One region of the Providencia manganoxydans genome, then DNA from elsewhere that is predicted to be linked to it. Evidence: predicted binding sites of a transcription regulator. Region 1 holds the regulator's gene; the other holds the start of a gene.

The links. Region 1 encodes CRP, which controls carbon source genes, mostly activating them, when cyclic AMP is high. Its sites were predicted from a motif close to ATGTGANNNNNNTCACAT; they were not measured.
Region 2: the regulator CRP is predicted to act here: its motif matches at 5,478-5,495, upstream of msrB (peptide-methionine (R)-S-oxide reductase MsrB).

Annotation. Positions count from the first base shown of each region.
Region 1 covers NZ_CP067099.1:441,681-449,846, reverse strand. Annotated here, with positions in the region: gene murP (PTS N-acetylmuramic acid transporter subunit IIBC) at 1-599, shown strand, start outside; gene JI723_RS01960 (LysE family translocator) at 850-1,455, opposite strand; gene JI723_RS01955 (hydrolase) at 1,551-2,534, shown strand; gene JI723_RS01950 (YheU family protein) at 2,531-2,749, shown strand; gene JI723_RS01945 (phosphoribulokinase) at 2,809-3,675, shown strand; gene JI723_RS01940 (OsmC family protein) at 3,747-4,151, opposite strand; gene crp (cAMP-activated global transcriptional regulator CRP) at 4,573-5,205, shown strand; gene JI723_RS01930 (HlyD family secretion protein) at 5,403-8,166, shown strand, end outside.
Region 2 covers NZ_CP067099.1:2,162,402-2,170,567, reverse strand. Annotated here, with positions in the region: gene sppA (signal peptide peptidase SppA) at 1-181, shown strand, start outside; gene ansA (asparaginase) at 367-1,386, shown strand; gene pncA (bifunctional nicotinamidase/pyrazinamidase) at 1,373-2,029, shown strand; gene JI723_RS09640 (bacteriocin immunity protein) at 2,077-2,331, opposite strand; gene JI723_RS09635 (colicin-like bacteriocin tRNase domain-containing protein) at 2,340-4,172, opposite strand; gene JI723_RS09630 (YeaC family protein) at 4,539-4,793, opposite strand; gene msrB (peptide-methionine (R)-S-oxide reductase MsrB) at 4,935-5,348, opposite strand; gene gapA (glyceraldehyde-3-phosphate dehydrogenase) at 5,704-6,699, shown strand; gene JI723_RS09615 (D-hexose-6-phosphate mutarotase) at 6,861-7,742, shown strand; gene JI723_RS09610 (MipA/OmpV family protein) at 7,807-8,166, opposite strand, start outside.

The DNA of each region.
Region 1 (8,166 bases):
TGCCATTGGGTAGCTGGCTATTCAGCGGTATGTCATGGTTATTTATGCATTTAAATGGCAATCCATTCGGCACTGCTATACTTGCTGGCTTATTCTTGATTGCGGTAATGTTTGGCGTCCACCAAGGCTTTGTCCCTGTCTATTTTGCACTGGTTGATGCGCAGGGTTTCAACTCTCTATTCCCTATCTTAGCAATGGCGGGTGCTGGCCAAGTGGGAGCTGCATTAGCGCTATATGCGAAAGCAAAGAAAGACTCCATTTTACGTAACCAAATTCGCGGAGCCATTATTCCAGGTTTTCTTGGGATTGGTGAGCCGCTGATTTATGGTGTAACGTTACCTCGTGTAAAACCGTTTGTAACCGCATGTTTAGGCGGGGCAGCAGGTGGTTTCTTTATCGGTTTGATTGCTTGGATGGGGCTACCTGTTGGCCTTAACACAGTGTTCGGCCCATCAGGCTTAGTCGCTATTCCACTGATGACCTCTGCCCAAGGTGTATTTGCAGGTATGGCCGTGTATGTCGGTGGTATTGCAGTCGCTTATGTTTGTGGATTTATTTTTACCTATTTCTTTGGCAGCAAAAATATCGATTTAGATTAAGAATGAATCTTTCTAAAAGGGAAGCATGCATTGTTTCCCTTTTATACTGCTAACAAACGTATTTTGTGTGATAGCAGTAACTAAGAATTTGAAATAAACAAGGAAAATCAACGTATTGATTTTCGGCTGATAACACGAGGCGGGGAAAACCACGCTTTTATCCCGCCTCGTCAACAACCTCAAAGGGAAACTGCATGCTTCCCTTTATTTAATCATTACAACGCTGCGACTTGAAATATGGCAAATACATTTATTCAAACCAAATCAGTGGCACACACATCGCAGTCAACAGCCCCATCACTAAATTAAAAATAAACCACGCATGACGGCCCCGTAAAAAATAGCCAATTAATGACCCACCAGCCATCCAAATCAATCCAGCTATTAAATTAACTGTCACTACAGCAATACTCATCACGATAATAGACTGGGCAAATAGATCTCCGGGTAAACTATAACTTCCAACAGCCCCCAATCCCATTAACCATGCTTTTGGATTTAAAAATTGTAACAAACCACCTTGATACCACTTTATATTTTTCGCAGCAGCACTTTCTGTTTTCAATGGCTCATAATTTGCGGTTGCTGTTTTCCATGCTAACCACAGTAAATAGAGGCTACCAGCCACTTTCATAGCAATGTGCAATGCGGGATATAGCAATAAAAGCGCAGCAACGCCAAACGCAGATAAGTAAAGTATTGACTGCATCCCAAGCATTATCCCCAGTAATAAGGGGATACTGCGTCGGAAACCATAATTTGCGGTACTGGAGGTCAATAACATATTATTAGGGCCAGGTGTAACTGCTGCAATGAATAGAAACGTAAAAAGAGAAAAAACTAGCCCCAGACTCATTTATAATCTATCCCCCAAAATTAGCGCACTTGCATCACAAAAAAATAACAGTATGTTATGTGACCCACAAGGGTATTAAGAAATTAAATAAGGCTATGTCAGAAAACTTTCGCCCCATTAATTGGGCTAAAAATCCACATCTTCAAACGTTATTGCCAAGAATTTTTCGGCGGACCCCGAAAATTAAACCCATTTGGCAACGGCTTGAGTTACCTGATGGTGACTTTATTGACCTTGCTTGGAGCGAACCTCCTGAGCAGGCTTGTCATAAGCCGCGTTTAGTCATTTTTCATGGCTTAGAAGGTAATTTTAAAAGCCCCTACGCTCATGGCATGCTTGAAAGTGCCCAAAACCAAGGTTGGTTAGGGGTCGTCATGCACTTTCGTGGTTGTAGCGGTGAGCCCAATCGTCAAAAACGTATCTATCACTCGGGTGAAACCAGTGATGCACGTTACTTCTTGCATTGGTTAAAACAAACTTGGGGGGATGTGCCAACTGGCGCGGTGGGCTATTCTCTCGGTGGTAATATGCTTGCCTGCTATTTAGCTGAAAGTGGTGAAAATGCAGATATCGATGCAGGTGTCGTGGTATCAGCTCCATTAATGTTAGAGCCATGCTCTATACGAATGGAAAAAGGGTTCTCGCAGTTTTATCAACGTTATTTGCTTAATGGTTTAAAGCGTAATGCTACCCGTAAGCTGGTGCGCTACCCTGGTTCATTACCTCTTAATTTGTTGCAATTAAAACAACTAAAACGGATCCGTGAGTTTGATGATGTGATCACAGCAAGGATCCATGGTTTCGAAGATGCTACAGACTATTATCAAAAGTGTAGTGCTCTTCCTCGATTACCACGCATTACTAAGCCTACCCTGATTATTCACGCTAAAGATGACCCTTTTATGGCGCCAGAAGTTGTTCCTGATTTAGCGCATTTACCTGCCAATATTGAATATCAAATGACAGAACATGGGGGGCATGTCGGTTTCGTTAGTGGCACATTGAGAAAACCAGAAATGTGGTTAGAAAAACGTATTCCGCAGTGGTTAGCGTCTTATTTAGGCAATACAAAATCATGATTATCCCTTGGAAAGATTTAGATCCAGATACATTGGAAAACCTAATCGAGTCCTATGTATTACGTGAAGGAACCGATTATGGGGAACACGAAAAGTCATTACAGCAAAAAGTTGATGATGTGAAACGCCAATTGGCATCCGGAGAGATTGTGCTAGTCTGGTCAGAGTTGCATGAATCTGTTAATTTTATGCCTAACAGTCAGTTTCGCCCGTAACCCCGTTTCGCTCATGGCTCGGTTTAGCATGGACGCAAGCGCAACACAGGGAGTCCATGATGTCCAAAAAACATCCAATTATTGCAATCACTGGGTCTAGTGGTGCAGGAACCACTTCGACCAGCCAAGCATTTCGTAAAATATTCCATCAATTAAATATCCAACCTGCAACTTTAGAAGGTGATAGTTTTCATCGTTATACTCGCCCTGAAATGGATATGGCAATTAGAAAAGCCAGAGAACAAGGCCGCCATATCAGCTATTTCGGCCCTGAAGCAAATGACTTCTCCCTGTTAGAGCAGACGCTTTTAGAATACAGCCAACAGGGTAGTGGTAAATCACGTAAATACCTTCATACCTACGATGAAGCTGTTCCCTATGGCTTACAGCCGGGTACCTTTACGCCATGGGAACCCCTACCACCTAATAGTGATATTTTATTCTATGAAGGGTTACATGGCGGTGTTGTCACACCTGAAAACAATGTTGCTCGCCATGTTGATTTACTGGTTGGGGTTGTGCCTATCGTTAACCTTGAATGGATCCAGAAGCTGATCCGAGACACCACAGAACGAGGGCATTCACGAGAAGCAGTGATGGACTCGGTAGTTCGCTCAATGGGTGATTATATTAATTATATAACCCCACAATTCTCACGAACTCATATTAATTTCCAACGTGTACCAACCGTAGATACCTCAAACCCTTTCTCTGCTAAAGCGATACCATCACAAGATGAAAGTTTTATTGTTATCCGTTTTAGAGGGCTCGAACAAATTGATTTTCCTTATTTACTTTCCATGTTAAGCGGTTCATTTATTTCAGCTATGAATACTATTGTTGTGCCGGGAGGGAAATTAGGGTTAGCAATGGAGTTAATCATGACCCCTATTGTTGAGAAGTTAATTAAACAAAAACACGATTAATAGTTAATACATGATGCTTATTTTAAATTAATAAGCATCATAATTAAAAAAATAATATATATAATAAAAAATTATTGAGTTTTAATTTCAAAACTATGAGTAACTTTCACAGCTTTTTCTAACATCAAAGATACCGAGCAATATTTCTCAGCCGAAAGTTGAACTGCACGTTCAACCACTTTTTCCGTTAAATCAGTGCCTGTTACAATAAAATGCAAATTAATATGAGTGAAATAACGAGGAGCCTCATCACGACGCTGTGAGGTTAATTTAACTTCACAACCACTAACGTTATTACGGCCTTTTTGTAAAATAGATACCACATCCACTGAGCTGCATCCACCTACTGCCATCAATACCATTTCCATTGGGCTAGGTGCTTTATCACCTGAATTACCATCCATCATTACTTGATGACCAGAGGCGGACTCACCTAAAAAAGAAAGTCCTTCAACCCACTTAACTCTCGCTTCCATTATTTATTCCCCTAGAAAAAATTTGTATAAAAGATAACATTGTTACATAAATGCTTTCAATCGAATCGACACTTTAAGTAGCTGAAGCGATAAAGCCGAGACTTTCTAGGTTTATTATGTTACAAACAAACTATCACCTGATAGGAGCAAGATCAAAACTCAGGGTTTCAATTGATTATACACTCTAAATGATTCGAGATGCAGCTAGGCAATAAGTGAACAAATCGCGAAGAGCATAGAAAACTATGTCGCTAGTGCAAGTAAACGTAATCAACAACGCGGCAACTTGAAGCATGATGAGTATATTATAGTACTGGTATTAACTTACATTATGGTTAATATGCTAAGATAGTGACTTTAAAAACCAGCTTTCTGGTTATGGTTGACCGGAGGCTGTATTAACATACAGAGGATAACGCTAATGGTTCTCGGCAAGCCACAAACAGACCCTACTCTTGAATGGTTTTTGTCACACTGCCATATTCATAAGTATCCATCCAAGAGCACACTGATCCATCAGGGTGAAAAAGCAGAGACTCTTTACTACATCGTTAAAGGTTCAGTGGCTGTTTTAATCAAAGATGAAGAAGGCAAAGAAATGATCCTCTCCTATTTAAATCAGGGAGATTTCATTGGTGAACTAGGGTTATTTGAAGAAGGGCAAGAACGTTCTGCCTGGGTAAGAGCAAAAAGCGCCTGTGAAGTCGCTGAAATTTCTTACAAAAAATTCCGTCAACTTATTCAGGTTAATCCTGACATTCTTATGCGTCTTTCTGCGCAAATGGCAAGCCGCCTACAAACCACATCAGAAAAAGTGGGTAACCTCGCATTCTTAGATGTGACAGGCCGTATTGCTCAAACACTACTTAATTTAGCAAAACAACCAGATGCAATGACCCATCCGGATGGTATGCAAATCAAAATTACACGCCAAGAAATTGGTCAAATTGTTGGCTGTTCGCGTGAAACTGTTGGCCGTATCTTGAAGATGCTAGAAGATCAAAACTTGATCTCTGCGCACGGCAAAACGATTGTCGTCTACGGAACTCGCTAACATTTAAAATAACCCTCTATCCTTGTGATGCAGGGTTATTTTTTGCCTCTAATTGTATCAATATCCTATCACTTTCTGTTGCAATCATTTTGCGATACTCGTTATCGTCTAGCCGCGTTTCTTTATATTTAAATAATTATCAGTCACATAATATTAAAAACAATCACTTAATTTATTGTTTAAGGAATTTTTAATTTATGGTCGAGCTCACGATAACAATTAATAAACCATCTTTCATCAATCAAAGAACACTTAATGATACTCTGAATGAAATGAACTTTGTTGAAATAGGGAAAATGGTAAATAACATTGTTTATAATATAAAAAACGTTGCCAATATCAATTTAACGATAAATATAAACTATAAAACAAAGAGTGCTAATGCTAAAAAATTAAGTTCGACTTCATCGACAACCAATACATTAATTAATAACGATAATAATTGTTCAGGCAAAATAGATAAAGTAACACAAATAGAACTTGCTTCTCCTATGACAAAAAATATCGCAACCCAAACAGAACAACGGATCGAGATACAGCATAACCCAGATGAGGTTGACGCAAATGATTTATTATCAAAACAAACTAAGCATACCTTACCCACTAAACATGATGAAAATCAAGGAAGTAAGAGTACTCTAAACGAAACGCCTAACACGAAAAAAAAAGCTAACCCCGTACAAGTTGGAAGAGTTCCGCCAGAAGCGACCTTAGGATCTGATACTTTATCTCAATCAGCGCCTTTGATGTTGCACACTCCTCCCGCTCTTCAGGAGGTTGAACAAAAGACTCACATAGCGCCTTTTTCTTCAAACAAAGAAAACAACACTGACCGAGCAAAACAGTCCATCGAGAAAAAACCGAGTCTAATTTCAAATAAAGCAAATAAAATGACTCTACCCATACTCGCTAATACTCAACAACGTGAAAAACAGAGTAATGACTTTATTTTAAATGATGATAGCTCACGAGCTGAACCTACAGCATCTTATAATGACAATCCAACATTGAGTCATGTAAAAGAAATAATTCAAAAGATTGAGCAAAACACCTCTTCCCAGCCCAAAGTGACTTCACAAATTAACAAAGGTGCTCCTGCTCAACAACAAATCGCCTCTCAAACAACCGAATCAACTCCAGCAATCACTAACGGAAGAACACTGACGTATGCAGAAGAAATTCAAACGTCCCTCTCTTCCTATTCCCCAAGCAGAACGGCAAGCCAGAGTGGAAAATTATCTGTGGTAGAGAAAACACCAGATAGTTCACTCATGCTTGTTCCAAAAAATGCTAGCCGACCCAGTACACTCGATAGAAACACACTACCATCGTTGGCGCTAAGTGAAGCACTTCGGAAACGATTATCGGATAACACTTTCAAGAGTCAGATGAAAAATTCGGCCTTAAATAAATCTCCCAACAAAGACCCAGTAGAGAATATGCAGGTAGGTGTAGATAAAGACGCCAAATTGCTCTCTTCAATATTTAATAATATTGAAGATTATCTCACCAGTGCTCATAATAAGGAAACTCGACATCGTTATATTATAAATATAGATAATTTTGAGGTTATTATCACAATATCTCCCAAAAACTTCTTAAATTCCCCTATTGAAGGCCAAGATATAACAGAATTATTAGCTCATTATATTAGTGGATTAGATAATCATAATGTCTATTTAAACGTATTACAGAGAAATCTTGATAATGACTCATTTAGTGATATGGATGGCCAAGATGATGATCTTGATTCAGTCAATAGTTTTTATATTGATGAAGAATTCTCAGATATGGAAGATATCCAAAGCTATTATGATGATCCCTTTGATGAAATAAGCTGGGATATCTTTACTGAAAAACAAAATCAAACACCCCTGAACGCTTTCACTAAGCAGACACAAACCGACAAACAAACACTTGATAATGCTTTGGAGCAGAAGGAAGCAGAGCTATCTACTCAAAAGCAGATCCAAAGAGATACTGAAAAACAACTGCAACAGACCAATGAAAACCTTAAAATGGCTCAAACGCTCCTTAACCAAAAACAATTGGAATTGGACGCTTTCACCAAACAAGTACAAACCCACAAACAAGCTTTTGATAACGCACAAGCCGCGCTGGAGCAGATGAAAATCCAGCTGCAAGCGAGCCAAGAAGCCCTTAAACTGGCCCAGCAACAGACCGAAAGCCAGAAAAAAGCGGCTCAAGTCCTCTTTGAACAAAAGCAAGCGGTACTGGCCACTTTCACCAAGCAGACACAAACCGAGTATTCCAAAGTTACCGAGGCGCAGCAATCCGCTGAAATACAGACAGAATCAAATAAAATAGGTAACCATTCTGGTTTTATCGATCCGTCTTTTTATGAAAAAAAATTTGAAAGAGATATAGAGAGTGATGATGCATTTTCTTCTGATGAAGAAAATGATTATGATTATAAGGATACTTCTGTTATATCAAATCTGGGTAAAGTTCAAAACCCAATTTCAATGAATAAAAACAACCTTTCCCAAAATCAAAATGATACACGTTTATCAATAGCACCTGTACAGCCAGAGAATTATATTGACATATCTGAAGAGATTAATAAATTGACGATATCAAAATCATATTGTCCATATGCAACTAAATATAATAATGATAATGACGACTATGATAATGGTTCACCTCAACTTGAAAAAAAAACCAGATTTCCTACCACCAACACAAATAGAAACGATTTCCCTGAGAAGAAAAAATCTGTTGTTCAAGAAAAAAGCTTATATCCATCTATGACAAAAACAAACCAATTGATAGAGAAAGCTAAATTATTGAGCAAAGACATTCCAAATAAAACAAACTATCAATTTAATAATATTAAAAAAAATCTATCAGAAATGATAGAACAATTATCAGAGGTAGAAGAATCAAAAATAATATCAGCACTTGACCTCGCTATAATAAATAAAACACGCTATTCGCCTA
Region 2 (8,166 bases), 1.7 Mb from region 1:
TATGGATCAACTAATTTTAGAGATTAGTAATAATGCACAGGCCGTTATGCCTGATATGTTACAAGTTTTTCTGCCGCCATCGGTTGCAACCGATATCCGCCAGCAAGCTCAGTTTTTCTTAAAAATGAATGATCCACAAAATCGATATGCGTTTTGTTTAAACTGCGCTGAAATTAACTAACCTTTCAACCCCTTTAGTTTAACTAAAGGGGTTCCAACGTTTTATCATCAGTCAATGCCACTTAAACAGTAGATAACCACAATTAAATCGTTCAAAATTGTTATAACATCAAATGAAGTCAGCATTAACAATCATCCATATGATTATTAACTGCTAATCCAGTACCGACTAAGCTAGGTAATGAAATGCAGAAGAAATCGATTTACGTTGTGTATACCGGAGGAACTATCGGTATGCGCCACTCCCCCCAAGGCTACATTCCTGTTTCAGGACACTTGCAAGCACAGCTAGCTAAAATGCCTGAATTCCACAGACCAGAAATGCCTGCATTTACGATTAGGGAACACCAGCCTTTAATTGACTCTTCTGATATTACCCCAGAAGATTGGCAAATTATCGCTGACGATATTAGTGCTAATTATGATAGCTATGATGGTTTTGTTATTTTGCATGGCACCGATACCATGGCTTATACCGCCTCAGCATTATCATTTATGTTAGAAAACTTACGTAAACCCGTTATTGTGACAGGGTCACAAATACCCTTAGAAGCATTACGTTCAGATGGGCAAACCAACTTACTAAATGCCTTATATTTAGCCGCTAATTATCCGATTAATGAAGTTGGCTTATTTTTTAATAATAAATTGTATCGGGGCAATCGTACTGTCAAAGCGCATGCAGATGGCTTCGATGCATTTACATCGCCTAACTGCTCTCCTTTAATGGAAGCTGGGATCCATATACGTACTTTTAATACATGCCCTGCACCTATTGGTATTGGTTCTTTGATCACTCATCGCATCACACCGCAACCCATTGGTGTTGTCATGCTTTACCCAGGCTTATCCATTGAGATTGTGCGTAATATTCTTCAACAACCTGTTAAAGCACTAATTTTACGTTCATATGGTGTAGGAAATGCGCCTCAGCAGCCTGAATTACTAAAAATCCTCCACGATGCAACAAACCGAGGTATTATTGTGGTAAATCTGACTCAGTGCATTTCGGGTCGTGTAAATATGGAAGGTTATGCGACAGGTCATGCCCTCGCTGAGGCAGGTGTCATTAGTGGGTTTGATATGACATTTGAAGCAGCATTGAGCAAATTACATTATTTACTTAGTCAAAATTATACACCGGCACATGTTCGGGAATTAATGCAAAATAATCTAAGAGGCGAACTCAGCTATGCCGATGAATAAGCAAAGCGAGGATTTGGTTAAATCCGCGTTACTTTTAGTAGACTTACAAAATGATTTCTGTACTGGTGGTGCACTTGCCGTTGCAGATAGTGACATTGTAATACAGACAGCAAACAAAGCCATAGAGCTTTGCCAAAAGCAAAATATTCCCATTATTGCCAGTCAAGATTGGCACCCTGCGAACCACCTCAGCTTTGCCAGTAATTCAGGCACTCAAGTGGGGGATATTGGTAAATTAAATGGAATTGCGCAAGTTTGGTGGCCAGATCACTGTGTACAAGGAGAGTATGGCGCTGAATTTCATCCTGAATTAAATCGAGACGCGATTGTTGAGGTATTTACGAAAGGTGAGAACCCACAAGTTGATAGCTATAGTGCGTTTTTTGATAATGATAAAATTAGCCAAACTCGGTTACATACTTGGCTACAACAGCAACAAATTACCCAGTTATTTATTATGGGAATAGCCACCGACTATTGCGTCAAATTTACAGTCATGGATGCACTAAAGTTAGGCTACAACGTCGATGTCCTGATTGATGGTTGCCGTGGTGTCAATCTATCAGCCATGGACAGTGAACTCGCTTTAGCTGAAATGTCACAAAAAGGCGCTACTTTACTGACGACGGATTCTTTGCAATAAATAAAACCACCCAAATACACATTGGGTGGTTAGCTTTATATACAAAGTTAACCTACTTTAAAACCTGGTTTCCCTTGCTGCGCTCGCCATTCTTTCACTTCTTGAACAACCCCTTCAGGGGTATCTGGCCTATTTTTATTTGGGTAATAAATCAAATCGGAGCCAGAGGGATGTTCACTAAGCCTTTTAAATTCAAGAAGAGTAGCGATATCCTCTTCTTCCGTTGTATTCTCAACATTAAATAATTTTCGGACAAAAATAATAAACTCTGCTTCTGTATAATCACTAATACTATTTTTCATTACCTTCATTATCCTTTTTTATGAATTCCAATATGTCTTTTTGGCGTTACAACCCGTAAATTATCTATACCATATACTTCTCCTCCCTGAGCTATCGGCTCTTCATGGTGTAACTCAAATTTGACTCGCCCGCCAACCTGTTCCTCTTCAACAGGAACTGGAGCTTTACCTTTTTTTATATTGCCCTTATTCGCATCACAAAACTGATCAAATAACTCAGGATCTTTCGACACCTCTTCCCAAAATGCTTTTCTAAACTTATCAAAGGTTTTAAATTTTTTCCCGCGTAGTTTTTCAGCGATCTGTTCTGGGATTGGAACACCATTACCTTTATTTGCATCTTCTAGCCACTGTTCGCCAACCGCCTCTCCATTTCCAGTAACTGTTCCTTCTTCTCTGCGCTTATTTTCCTTAGCAACTTTATCTTCTGCTGCCGCGGTTTTATCTTCCGCGTCTTTGACTTCAGCTTCCGCAAGCGCCAATATTTTTTCAGCATCATCAATAAGTTTTATTGAACGCAGAAAACGTTGGTGCAGCTCATCATACAGCTCAATCAGCTTATCACGTACAGCTAGCGCTACACGTCGTCCCCCTTCCGTGGGAGCTTCAATATTATTAACCTCTAAAACGTCTGCAACATAACGAGTAGCACCATGCTGCATTAAAAAAGCTAAATTTGTCGGCGAATCAATAATCGCATTGAGATGCAACAACACGCTGCCGTCACGATAACTTGAACCTAATCCACTGATCCAATCATCAAAACGAATTTCTAACGGATGTCGCTGTGGATCGGTAAAAGCTAACGCTTCGGAGGTATTCTGTAATGCCTGTAATTGTCGTTGACGTAACCCTAAATTAGCTCTTGCCGAAGAGAGCTGGCTTTGTGCTGCTGCCAGCTCTCGTTCTGCGGCTTCGATGGGATGAGTGTCTAAAAACTCCTCATCGCGCCTTTTGGCTTCTTCAACTTCGAGCGCTAGTTGCTGAGATGTATTTTGTTTAGAGATGGAAAGATAAATTGGCGCATGCTCATCACCAAAATCAACGATATGGTGGGTCGTTTGCGCTACAGGGCTAGGTAATAGTGAAACAGGCAACGCACTTTCAATAATAGCAGGGGAGCTGGCTAATCCTCTAGGTTCCCTCATATCAACATAGACTTGCAATGGTGGTTGATTAGGAACAGCAGCAACAGAATAAACGCTCGTACGGCGAGTTCTTGTCGCTTTAACGACAGAAACTTTACGGTCGGTTTTAGTCAATGCAGTGACTTTCTGTTCTGTTACTGGATCAATAACAGGCTCAGCAATGACCTTTGCTGTAACTTCCTGTAATTGAGCTATTGAACTAATTGGAGTATCCGTCACAAGGCTTGCAGGAAGCGCTGTCACACTATAGGTTTTGTCCTGCAAATTTTGTCTAGCAACAATATCGGCTAACTGTCGCTGATGTTCTGCAAAATAAGGGTCAATATTGTCTGGCGCAACGGGGGTGGGATAAATTGCAGAAATCGTAAATCCTACAGCTCGAGCAGCTATTGGTGCTGAATTAATCACCTTTGCAACCAATTGAGCTAATGGTGTAGGTGTAGAACGAACGGCACTTACTGTGACACCCCATGTTCCTTCCACTACAGCAATGGTGACAGGGAGTAGAATAAGTGGGTTAATAATGGCTTGTTTTTCAGGTGTTTGGCTAAAATTTACAGAACGTGAGTGAGAGCTGCCACGACTCCCCCCCGAATCCCCTCGCCCTTCTGGACCTGTTCCTCTTCCATTGTTGTCATCACTATCGGGGCTTGCTGATACGCTCATGCTGTCATGAGAATCATTATTTGCCATAAAATATCCTTATTTATTAGCAAGATTAAAAGGACTGTTTATCGAAACAGCCCTTTTATGCTATCTTTATGGCAAAACCTGATAAATAATATTAATTATCAATAACTAAGGAGTTTTATTAGATTAAATTACAGGTGAAATGAATATAAATTAAGCCAAACACAGAACTTAAAAATGCGTTTAGTACCCTATATTCTATTGGTGATTAAAAACCATTGGGGAAGCTATTTGTAAGAAAGGAAATAAATTAAACAAGCTAAAAATCGGTTATTTAAACCGAAGTATTAGAATGAAAGCAGGTTCTCGTTATGGAGTATTATTGATATGGCTCGCCTCTTATTAGCTTTAAGAGGCGAGCCAATGAAATTAATCTTGATTTTGCGGTTTCAATGTCGCCAATATATCACCTTGAAACATGGATTTGAGCTCCTGCTTACTTTTCATCGTAATTTGCCCATCCGTACCAATTGTCATATGTTCTGGTGAATGATTATTCCTTGATTGCCACAGCATCACCATTTGTAGGCTATGCTCTTTCTGCTCAGGCGTTAATGCGACCCCATCGGGCCATTTACCCAACTCAACAGCGGTCACTAAGCGCTGATAAATTTCAGGGGTCATTACAGATAACAATTGTTCTAATTGCTCAGGCGCTAATTCAACGCTCACATCATACTCCTTCAATTGATACAGCTAGCGATATCCTGAAAGCTGAATCGATATTGCTATTGTTATTTTAAACTGTCAGCTAGCGTCAGCACCCTATCCACGGGTCTTTTCACCCGTTTGCTCATCGATGAAGCTTAACGATGCTGAATTAATGCAGTAACGCTGCCCTGTAGGTTGCGGACCATCTGGAAAAACATGCCCTAAATGCGCATTACAGTTTTGACAGCGCACTTCAATCCGATGCATACCATGAGAAAAATCTTCGATATATTTAATCGCTTCTTCGCTGACTGGCTGATAAAAGCTTGGCCAGCCACATCCTGCATCAAATTTTGTCTCAGAAAGAAATAATGGCGTGCCACAACATAGGCATTCATACACACCATCTTTACGGTTATGCAATAACGTTCCTGTAAAAGGTCGTTCAGTGCCCGCTTGTTGAGTCACATATTGCTGAATATCATTTAGCTCCGATAAATCAATCGGTTGCTTATCTTTATCTGTCATATAAAACCCAAATACTGAAAGATTAAGTGGTATTAAACTAATAATACACCAATTTAACGCAACAAAAAATTAACAACGAAATCAGTAAATCTATTCTAAACTAATTAACAGCGTGCTTTGTATATGGATTTGTGACCGGTTTCACATATATCACTGATAGCAGGTTCCTTTATCTGTGCACAATCCCGATAATACGTGCGGATGTATTTGCCTCTAAAGTGGCTGACAAGTAAGCAATTAGTGCGACTAGATTTGATTTTTTTCAATAATTGACACGATTCCGCTTGACGGCTGGCAAGGTTTTGGTAACTTTAACTACAACTTAATTCACGAATAAATAGCTGGTGGAAATACTATGACTATCAAAGTAGGTATTAATGGTTTTGGTCGTATTGGCCGTATCGTTTTCCGTGCTGCACAAGAGCGTTCTGATATCGAAATCGTTGCTATCAACGACCTGCTCGATGCAGACTATATGGCTTACATGCTGAAATATGACTCTACTCACGGTCGTTTCAACGGTACTGTTGAAGTTAAAGATGGTCACCTAGTTGTAAATGGCAAAAAAATTCGCGTTACTGCAGAAAAAGATCCTGCAAACCTGAAGTGGAACGAAGTTGGTGTTGACGTTGTTGCTGAAGCAACCGGTATCTTCTTAACTGATGAGACTGCACGTAAACACATTCAAGCAGGTGCGAAGAAAGTTGTTCTTACTGGCCCATCTAAAGACGACACTCCAATGTTCGTTATGGGTGTTAACCATAAGAGCTATGCAGGTCAAGAAATCGTTTCTAACGCTTCTTGTACAACTAACTGCTTGGCACCTCTGGCTAAAGTTATCAATGACAAGTTTGGTATCGTTGAAGGTCTGATGACGACTGTTCACGCAACAACTGCAACACAAAAAACAGTTGATGGTCCTTCTCACAAAGACTGGCGTGGTGGTCGTGGTGCTGCTCAAAACATCATCCCATCATCAACTGGTGCTGCTAAAGCAGTAGGTAAAGTTATTCCTGAACTGAATGGCAAACTGACTGGTATGTCTTTCCGTGTTCCGACTCCTAACGTTTCAGTCGTTGACTTAACTGTTCGTATGGAAAAACCAGCAACTTACGCACAAATCTGTGATGCTATCAAAGAAGCAGCAGCAGGCGAGCTAAAAGGCGTTCTGGGTTACACTGAAGATGACGTTGTATCTACTGATTTCAACGGTGAAAAACTGACTTCAGTATTCGATGCTAAAGCAGGTATCGCACTGAACGACAACTTTGTAAAACTGGTTTCTTGGTATGACAACGAAACTGGCTACTCAAACAAAGTTCTTGACCTGATCGCTCACATCTCTAAATAAGAGCTGTTAACGTTTTAGGGTAACTAGAGCCGCCAAAATTGGCGGCTCTTTTGTTTATTTTCTCTTAAAATTTATCATTATACAGTTATGTATCATGACTGTTCCTACAACTTCTGCTAACCTATTTGTACCCACAGTTCCTTTATCACAGGCAAATCATTATGCATGATAAACTCTTTGCTCTACCGGTTATTAAGCAGCTTTCAGCCTATATCAGTCAACGCCAATTAGGTGAACTTCCTTTAATTCTCATATCCCATCCTAAAGTACGTGGGGCCGTGAGTCTTCAAGGAGCACAATTAATTGACTGGCAGCCTCATGGGCAAAAACCCTGCCTTTGGCTAAGTAGCGAAAGCGCCTTCAAAACAGGTACAGCAATTCGTGGGGGCATTCCCATTTGTTGGCCTTGGTTTGGTCCTGTCGCGAGCCCTAGCCATGGTTTTGCACGTATTTTGCCATGGCAATTTACTGCACATAATGAGCATGAAGATGGTGTGATCCTTACCTTTACCCTCACCGATACGGAATATACGCGCAAACTTTGGCCACATGAATTCACGCTAATATTACGCATGAAACTCGGAGAGACCTGTGAAATTGAATTAGAAAGCTATGGTGATTTTGAAACAACCGCAGCAATGCATACTTACCTTAATATTGGTGATATTCAAAAAACAACAGTATATGGCTTAGGTGGCCATTACTTCGACAAAGTCGCTGATCGTGAAGTTTATGAGGACAAACCACTAAAAATTAATGCTCAAACTGATCGAATTTATTCAGAGCCAGAAGAATACAGCTTGATCCGCGATGATAGCTGGTCACGAACCATAGAAATTCATCACTATCATAATTCAGATGTCGTGTGCTGGAATCCATGGGCTGAGTTAACATGCAGTATGCAAGATATGCCAAATAATGGTTATAGGCAGATGATATGCGTGGAAACTGCTCGGATCAATAAACCCATGAAAAGCGAGAATCAAAACCCAGCACGACTTTCGCTAGTCATGATGTCACGAGACAATAAACCTCAAGAGTAATACCTAAAGAAAACCCCAAAAGCAGTTCCACTTTTGGGGTTTTTTATCTATCTCTATTTAGCAATTAGAATGTATACGTTATACCACTCCACACAATCGCAGAAACAGATTTATTAACCATTGGGCTATCTTTAACTTCGCTTGGTAAACGGTCAACACGACCCATAGCGAACGCACTCCAATTATCAGTAAATCGATAATTACCTGATAATTCTACATATGGTGTCCAGCTATCCCCCGGACGATAACGCTCTAAACCGCTATTACGAGATTCTTTTGAAGAAACACCATACTCATAACGATTTTGATTTTTACTATCCCACTTGATACCTACCCCTGGTACTAATGACCACTTGTCACCATGGAAACCATATAGGTATGCAACTTCAGCACGTAAACCATTACTGATGCCTAAGATATCGCC